DNA from 2 places in the Nonomuraea sp. NPDC050310 genome. Region 2 is predicted to be linked to the other one. Evidence: predicted binding sites of a transcription regulator. Region 2 holds the regulator's gene; the other holds the start of a gene.

Region 1 (4,411 bases), on a different contig from region 2:
TGGTCCACCACAACAAGGGCAGCGGGCGCGGCCTGGTGGACCTGGCCCGGCGGCAGGGCGCAGACCTGGTCGTCATCGGGTCCGCGCCGCACGGCACCAAGGGCCGCATCGCCCTCGGCAGCACCGCCGACCAGCTCCTGCACGCCTCCTCGGTGCCCGTGCTCCTGGCGCCCAGGGGCTGGGGCGAGACGGCGCCGGCCGCCTTCGAGCGGCTCACCGTCGCCTACCGGCGCGGGCCAGGCTGTGACGAGGCCACCCGGCTGGCCGCCAAGGCCGCCGCCCAGCTCGGCGTCTCGATGCGGCTGGTCACGCTGCTCATCCAGGGCGGGCTGATCCGCGGCGGCAACGCGGAGCTGGAGACCGCCATGGTCGAGCGGCTGCGCGACCAGGCCGACAGCGACCTGCGCTCCGCCGCCCGCGGGCAGCGCCGGCGGATCGAGGTCGAGGTGGAGATGGCCGAGGGACGCACGGTGAAGGAGGCCATCGACTCGGTCGCCTGGGTCGACGGCGAGATGATCATCTGCGCGTCCAGCGACAGCGGGCCGCTGCGCCGGGTCTTCCTCGGGGACACCTCACTCAAGATCATCAAGGCGGCTCAGCGTCCTGTGATGATCCTCACTAGGCAACCTGGCAAACAATGACGACGTAGTGGTGCTGAAGGTGCTCATGTGACATTTGTGGCACATCCCGCCGGACCGGATTCGGCATCTTTTTTCCAATCAGCTTGACCTTCGGCGACGGGACCTTTACCGTCACTGTGCGTAACCACACCTCGCGGCCGATCTGGGTCAACCAGGCTCATGGCTACCGATGGTGCCCCTAGGGGCACCACCCCCCGGTGGCTCGGGCATATGCCGCGAGGGAGGACAATTTACTGAGAGCACGTCATAAGAGAAGCCGGGGGGCCACACGATGCCGTCTGAGTACGCAAAGATGCTGGGTGCTCGACTCCGCGCCATCCGCACCCAGCAGGGCCTGTCCCTGCACGGAGTCGAAGAGAAGTCGCGTGGCCGCTGGAAGGCCGTGGTCGTCGGCTCTTACGAGCGCGGTGACCGAGCCGTCACCGTCCAGAAGCTGGCCGAGCTTGCCGACTTCTACGGGGTGCCCGTCTCCGAGTTGCTGCCCGGCGGTGCCGCGCCCAGCCCGCTCGGCCCGACGCCGAAGCTTGTGATCGACCTTGAGCGCCTGGCCCAGCTCCCCAAGGAGAAGGCCGGCGCCCTTGCCCGCTACGCGGCCACCATCCAGTCGCAGCGGGGTGACTACAACGGCAAGGTGCTCAGCATCCGGCAGGAGGACCTTCGGTCCCTGGCGGTCATCTACGACAAGTCGCCCAGTGAGCTGACCGAGGAGCTCATCAGCTGGGGCGTCCTGGACGCCGAGGCCCGCCGCGCGGTCGAGTCCTTCTGACCCCACTTCGCTTGACCGAGGCCGTGTCCCATTTTTCCGGACACGGCCTCTTTTGTCGCCCAACTTCGCCCTCTTGGACGCCCCGCCCCGTACCCTTGACGCCCCGCCCGCCCTCCTTGCCGCCATCCCCCCTCTTGCCGCCATCCCCGCCCTCTTTGTCGCCCCGCCCCGCCCTCCTTGCCCTCTTGTCGCCTCGCCTCGCCTCGCCGGCTCCAGGCCGCGCCGCAGTCCCGCCTCTCCGGCCCCCAAGCTGCCCGCAACCGGTTCCCAAGATCACCAGGTGACCCTGGGACCATGCGAAAACCCGCCACCCTCCTGTGCGCCACCCTGGCCCTGGCCGCCCTGCCCATCTTCGGCGTGATGCTGTGGGGTCCGCCCGACCTCGGCGACCTCCCCTGGAACCGCCCCGGCTACGGCGGCCTGCTCCTCCTCGTCACCCCCTGACACCGGGCGAAGGTGCCGGCGTACCGGCATCGCTCGGCCAGCCACCCCCTCCGGCGCAAACGTCCGCGTGGACACCTTCCGGCGGAGCGCACAGTCGGGCAGGCCGTGGGGACCCATCACGCAAGGTGAACACCACCGACACCCAGGCCGCCTCGCCGGGGAACGCGAGACCAGGGTCGGACCGTACCACCTGGGCGGAGGCCAGAGCGGGGCGTGGGCGCACGGCGGCACCGGGGTGGGCTGAGGGCCCGGGCTGGACGCCGGAGCCCGCTCCAGACTCAGGCTGGACGCGGGAGCCCGCTCCAGGCTCAGGCTGGACGCCGGAGCCCGCTCCAGGCTCGGCCTGCACGCCGGAGCCCGCTACAGGTCGTCAGGGGGCCAAGGGGTCGTCAAAGGTCGTCAGTGGCCGTCCGGGGACGCTGCTCTTCAGCCGGCCAAGGGCACGTCGAGGGGTAGAAGGGGCTGGGCGGGGACGCCCAGGATCGCCTCCACTCTGGAGACGAAGGTCTCGGCCTCGGCGAGCAGTTCGTCGGCGTCGGCGGTGGTGATGTTGCGCACCACGCCGGCCTCCGCCGAGGCGCGCTTGGCGGCGCTGGCGGTGAAGAAGGGGGCCCAGTCGGCGAGCTGCGGTTCGGCCTCGGGAAGGAGTTCCCAGGCACTGCGCAGCCGGCGACGGCGGCCCTCGGTGGGACGGGGGTGCGCGGCCAGGATGGCGGCGGCGGCCCGGAGGGCGGCCATGTGCGCCGCCACGTAGCGGGCTGCCGGGGTGCGGGCGGTGGCCGCCTCCGCCAGGCAGGAACGTGAGTCGTTGAGGTGAGCCCGGACCGCGGTCGACAGCCGGGGCCCGTGCGCGTCGTTTCGTCGCGGGGTCATCTCTGCCAGCCTCCTTGGGGTCATGGCGGCTCCCGGCGTTCCCACCGGTGAGGTCAACACTGCCAGACCCCACCGACATTTCCGCCGGGCGGCCGGACGAGGAGCTTCCCCTCTCCCCGTCCGGCCGGGACACGCCCAGCTCGTCTCCGCCGACGACGAGGACGTGCCCTTCGCCCGGGCGAGCCCGGCCGTGGCCGCCGTCCGGGAGGACGACGACCACGACCAGGCTCTTCGATGCGAGCCGCGAGCCTCACATCGCTACATCGAACATAATTTCGATCACTGCTGGTGTCAACCGGATCGCCGAACACGGGTTCGATCAATCGGTCGAGTTCGCGACAGGGCCCAGCGCGCCGGATCCCGGGAAGGCGCAGCGAAAAGGCCGCGTCCCCGGTGCGGGACACGGCCTTTCACGGCGACGGGGGCTAGCGGGAGAATCGGCCCCGGACGTGCACGGGCACGCCCTTGCCGAGCATGCCGGGCAGTACCTCGGCGACGTTCATCGGCAGCCGCACGCACCCGTGCGAGGCCGGCTGGAGAGGGACCGACAGCGCGCCGTGGAAGGCGATGCCGCCGTTGAAGAAGATCGGGTTGTAGAGCTGGCCCAGGTAGGACCGGTGCCAGCCGCTGGCCCGCCAGGTGGTCTTGTAGTCACCCGTGGGCGTGCGCGCCGAGCCGCAGAACCGCTGCGACTTGCCCTGCCAGACCGCGGTCTCGCAGTACGGCACGCCGCTCCCGGAGGAGATGTGCGAGATCAGCTTCTGCTGCCCGTCCACGTAGAAGACCATGATCTGCTTGGTCAGGTCGACCTCGACCCTGGTCGGCTTGCCGCGGGGGACGAGCACCTTGGGCGTCCTCGGGTTCTCCAGCGCCTTCCAGGTGCGGGCGCCGATGGTGCTGGTCGGCTTGATCCCGTTGACCTTCTGGAAGGCCCAGACGGCCGTCAGGGTCGTCCCGCCGTAGCGGCCGTCGGCCTTGCCCGGCTTGTAACCGAGCCCGGCCAGGCGGCTCTGCAGCCACTTCACCGCCGTGCCCTTCGCGCCCAGCTTGAGCGTCTTGCGCGGCGCCACCACCGGATCCACCACGGAGCCCGCAGCCGTCACAGGGCCCGCCGTCGCCCCCGCGACGGTCGTGGGGACCTGCTGGACCGCGGCGGACGCGGCCTGGCCGCCGCCCGCGAGAAGAACGGCTCCTGCCGCCAGGAGTGCGACAGCCAAACCCCGCTGCCGTTGGCCCACTCCCATCACCCCCATATGTCATTAACAATCGAATCAAGTGACACTAGCGCACCACCATGTCGGAGTAATTCGCCAGTCAAGCTGTTTAGAGTGGCCGCATGCCGGAAAAGTTGCATCCCACCACCGTCCGCGTGGCCGAGGCGCTCCGTGAGCTCGGCGCGGGCGGCGAGATCGTCGTCCTGCCCGAGTCCGCGCCCACCGCGGCGGCCGCCGCCGCCCAGCTCGGGTGCGAGGTCGGCGCGATCGCCAACAGCCTGATCTTCGACGCCGACGGCGCCCCGCTGCTGGTCCTGACCAGCGGGGCGCATCGCGTGGACGTGGAGCTGATCGCGCGCACGGCGGGGGCGGCGAAGGTACGGCGGGCCACCCCCGAGTTCGTGCGGGCGGCGACCGGCCAGCCCATCGGCGGCGTGGCCCCGGTCGGTCACCCCGCCCCGGTGCGCACGCTG
Region 2 (4,411 bases):
TAGCCAGGGCTCCCCGTGCCGCCAGGCCGCGACCGTCGCCTCCACCCCGAACAGGTTCGCCTCGCCGTACAGGAACTTCGGCGCCGACCACACGGCCTTCCGCGTGGCCTCGTGCCCGAAGTGCGCCACCGCGCACCGGACCCCGCCCAGGTTGAACGCCTTGGACGCGGAGGTCAGCGTGATCGTCCGTTCGGGGAGCAGTGTGGCGAACGGGATGTGCCGGTGCGGCTCGTACACCAGGTCGGCGTGGATCTCGTCGGAGATGACCACCAGGTCGTGCCGCTCCGCCGCCTCGGCCAGCTCGGTCAGCTCGGCCCGCGTGAACGCCCGTCCGGTCGGGTTGTGCGGGTTGACCAGCAGCAGCACCTTGGCCCGGGCCAGATCCGGCACCTCGAACCGCCACCCGTCCCCGTCCGTGTCCGCCTGTGCGGCGATCGGCAGGATGGGGCGGTTCATCTCGGTCAGCGACGCCACGAACGCGTTGTAGGCCGGTGTGTGCACCGCCACCGGATCGCCGGGCTCGGTGGTCGTGTGCAGGATGACCTGGAGGGCCTGGTTGAGGTCGCTGAACGCCCTGACCCGGTCCGGTCCCGAGGGCCGCCAGCCGTACTTGCCCTCCGACCGCTCGGCGAACGCCTCGATGAGCGGTGCCGGGGCGTACTGCTCGTCCCAGGTCGGATACCCCAGGTCGGTGACGATCCGCCGTTCCAGGGCCTCCCGGATCACCGGGGCCACCGGGAAGTCCATGTCCGCCACCCAGGCGGGAATCACCCCTGGGCCCGCTTTGGACCACTTAACCCCGTCGCGTAGCGCTTTGAGGTCTTCCGCCCGGAAAGTGTCGTTCACCCTTTCAGTCTAGATCACCCCCTCTTTTCGCCCCAGCCCCGCTTCCTGGCACCGCCTTGGCGGGGCTCGGGGGCTGCTTTGCGGTGAAGAGGTCCGCCTGTACGGGAGCGTGGGCGCGCCTGAACCGGGGCCCGGCCGGCCCGAGCAAGTGGCCGACCATCCAATCCAGCCGACCCACCGAAGTGACGGGGAGCCCGGGACGCCGGACGCCTCAGCAGAAGCGGCGGCCAGGCTCAAGGCGCGGCGGCTCAAGCAGCGGGGGCATGAGGCGGCAAGGAACAGGCCAGGGGGCGGGTCTTAGGAGCCGGCAAGTAGCGGGGCACTCAGGGGGCTCAGAAGGTAGCGAGGCGCTCACCGGGTGAGGCTCAGGAGGAGAAGGCGAAACGACTGAGGAACCAGGTGGGGGCCGGTCGGCCGCCCGTGTGCGGACGGGGGCCGACCGGTCGGAGGGGGTTTCAGAGGCGGCGAAGCACCGCCACGACCTTGCCCAGGACGCTGGCCTCATCGCCGGGGATCGGGTCGTAGTTGGGGTTGTGCGGGACGAGCCAGACATGCCCGTCCTTCCGCTTGAACGTCTTGACGGTCGCCTCACCGTCGATCATCGCGGCCACGATGTCGCCACTCTCGGCCACCGGCTGCTGCCGTACGACCACCCAGTCGCCGTCGGCGATCGCCGCCTCGATCATCGAGTCACCGCTGACCTGGAGCAGGAAGAGCGTGCCCTCGCCCACGAGCTGCTTGGGCAGGGCGAACACGTCCTCCACGCTCTCCTCGGCCAGGATGGGCCCACCGGCGGCGATCCGGCCGACCAGCGGCACGTACGCCGCCGTCGGGCGGCTCACCGGCGACTCGACCTCGTCGCCGTCCGGATCCACCCACAGCACCGGCTCACCCGGCAGCCGGACCTCCAACGCGCGCGGCCGGTGCGGATCGCGCCGCAGGTAGCCCTTTCGCTGCAAGGCCGTCAGCTGGTGCGACACGCTCGACGTGCTGGTCAGCTGGACCGCCTCGCCGATCTCGCGCATGGAGGGCGGGTACCCGCGCTGCTGCACCGAGTCGCGGATCACCTCCAGGATCTTGCGTTGCCTGGGTGTCAGACCCAGTGAGTCACGCCTGCGCAACGCGAGGTCGCTGACACCGTTGGAGTCATCGTGCTCGCTCATGCCCTGTTCCTCCTCACCGGCAGACCTTCCGGTCCGTGGTTCGTGTGTCGCACACAGCGACGATATCGCCGTTGAAGATCATCCTCAAACAATTGTTCGAGTGTTCCTCGAAAATGTCGGGTCCCTGTGGTAGACCATCGTACGGGAGTTCGATCGACATCGTGTTCGATACGCCGATCTTTGTTCGGCCATTTTCGGTCGTGACGGGGCGGGAGGCCATTCATGCGGACGACCACAATCGCAGAGACCACCGACAATCTCACCTTGATCGCCGACGCCACCCGGGAGCCCCGTCATTCGAACACGCCCCTGCCGCGTCCCCGCCGCCCGGGCACCCCACCTCTCCGCCTCGTCCCCGCGCCCCGCTCCGACCCCGGTACGGCGGAGCTTTCCGGTCCCGGGGTTCCGCGCTCCGCGGGAGTCGGTGGGGGAGGGGGGACGGGGTCGGAGGGTGGCGTACCCGCTCGGGAGGGCCGCCCTGCACGCCGTCCAGCGAGAGGGCTCTGGGGGTGGCCGGGGAGCAGCGACCGCGCGGCGCACTCGAAGAGCAGTGCGGGCGGGGGCGAAACGCTCGGTGTCGGTGTCGGTGTCGGTGTCGGTGTCGGTGGGCCAAGTGACCCTCCTGGAGCGGTCGAGGGTGATGGGCCGGCCTCGGAAGCGGCTGCCGAGGCCGTACGCCTGGCGAGCGTCACCGACCTCCGGGCGTTCCGGCAGGTAACTGGGCGGGCCCAGGCTGCGGGACGGCCGGAGGGGCGGCGGCCGGCTGAGCAGGTGGCACCCGTGGGGGACGAGGGGCGTCCGGAATGGGACAGGCCAAGAGTGTTTCCGGCTCGGGGTGGAACGGGAATCCGTCCCGTGGCCGGGGGTAGTACTACGGGGACGAGACGGCGGAGCTCGGGGGAGCGGCCGAAAGGGGGCGTAGTGGTGGCGGTGAAAGGCAACGGCACCCGGACGACACCGTCCGGCACGGGACGCAAGGGCCGGACCAAGGGCCAGACACGGCGACGGGGCGCAGGCCGTGACGCGGCCCCCAGCGTGCCCCACCCGCGCGTGGGCAGCATCGTCCAGGGCGGCCTGTCCGACGACGGCACCGGCGGCGGCACCGGCACTGGCAGCGGTGGCGGTGGCGGTGGCCGTGCCGGGACCGGCCGCGTTGGGACTGGCCGTGCCGGGACAGGCCGTGTTGGAACTGGCCGTGCTGGGGCTGGCGGTGCGGGCGGTACTGGGGTCGGCGCTCGCCGGGCACGTAGGGCTCGCACGTCGTTCCGTCTCACCCGCCGGGGCCGCATCGTGGTGGCCGCGTTGATCGTCCTACTGGCCGTAGCGGGTTACTGGCTGGGCACGCTGGCAAGCTGACGCTCAGCCACTGTCACTCCGCTCACGCTGATGCTCGGCCGGTGCCACTTCCCTCAAGGTGACGCTCGGCCGCCGTCACTTCATTCAATGGGCGCCGCCTACAACCGGCGCCCATTCGTGGTCTCCGGCCGCAGGACCTCGGGCTTGGCGGGAGGGCGGGCGCAGAATCCAGGGTCGGGCCGCGGCCGGGTTGGCAGCGTCCCACATGGGCCCGGAGGGGAATCAAGGCGCGGGGCCCCGACGGGGGTCGGCGGGATAGGGGCGGCGGGGAAAGCGAGACCCGGGGCCGGCCCGACGGGGCGGCGGAGGGGCGAGACGGGGAAGCACGGCAAGCCCAGGGAAAGCGGCTGAGGCGTGGCGCAGGGGAGTCGGTCAAGGCGGGCTGAGGTGTGGCGCGGCGAAGTCGGGGCCAGGCGGACTGAAGAGGAGAGTCCGACCGGCTGGGGACCAGGGCTGAGAGGGCGGCGGAGAGCGGGAATTCCCTGGTAGTCAGGAGTGTTTCCGCAGGTCGGGAAGCCCTATACCAGACCCGCCCACCCCCCGGAACCCGGCAGAATCCCTTCCTCGGAACACCCGCACCACGCCCCCCACCGGCGACACGCCGACTGATCAGCCACTTCGCTGGGAAGCCGCCCGGCAAGTTGCGATCACGGCCCGGCAGTTCTACGGTTGGACCACAACATCTAGTACTTACACCGATGTAGTTCACCACAAATTGTGTTTCCGTGACCCTGCTTTGGCGACCCTTGAAGGTCGGGAAACGCGTGTGTCAAGGAGGCGTGGCGTGCACTGTCCGTTCTGTCGCCACCCGGACACCAGGGTGATCGACAGTCGCTCCACGGACGACGGGGCCGCCATCAGGCGACGCAGAACCTGTCCGGAGTGCGGGCGGCGGTTCACCACGCAGGAGACGGTCCTGCTGATGGTGAGCAAGAGAAGTGGCGTGACCGAACCGTTCTCGCGGGACAAGGTGGTCGCGGGCGTGCGGCGGGCGTGCCAGGGCAGGCCGGTGGGCGAGGACTCGCTGGCGCAGCTCGGGCAGCAGG

Evidence for each region. Region 2 encodes LexA, which represses DNA repair genes until DNA is damaged. Its sites were predicted from a motif close to TCGAACANNTGTTCGA; they were not measured.
Region 1: a site for LexA is predicted at 2,988-3,003, ahead of AB0I67_RS17565 (SAV_6107 family HEPN domain-containing protein). Genes of this name have one in related genera too.

What each region holds. Positions count from the first base shown of each region.
Region 1 covers NZ_JBFAKP010000006.1:86,163-90,573, reverse strand. Annotated here, with positions in the region: gene AB0I67_RS17580 (universal stress protein) at 1-641, shown strand, start outside; gene AB0I67_RS17575 (transcriptional regulator) at 913-1,407, shown strand; gene AB0I67_RS17570 (hypothetical protein) at 1,702-1,851, shown strand; gene AB0I67_RS17565 (SAV_6107 family HEPN domain-containing protein) at 2,278-2,724, opposite strand; gene AB0I67_RS17560 (L,D-transpeptidase family protein) at 3,150-3,941, opposite strand; gene AB0I67_RS17555 (YbaK/EbsC family protein) at 4,061-4,411, shown strand, end outside.
Region 2 covers NZ_JBFAKP010000003.1:668,595-673,005, reverse strand. Annotated here, with positions in the region: gene AB0I67_RS12715 (aminotransferase class I/II-fold pyridoxal phosphate-dependent enzyme) at 1-747, opposite strand, end outside; gene lexA (transcriptional repressor LexA) at 1,302-2,009, opposite strand; gene nrdR (transcriptional regulator NrdR) at 4,150-4,411, shown strand, end outside.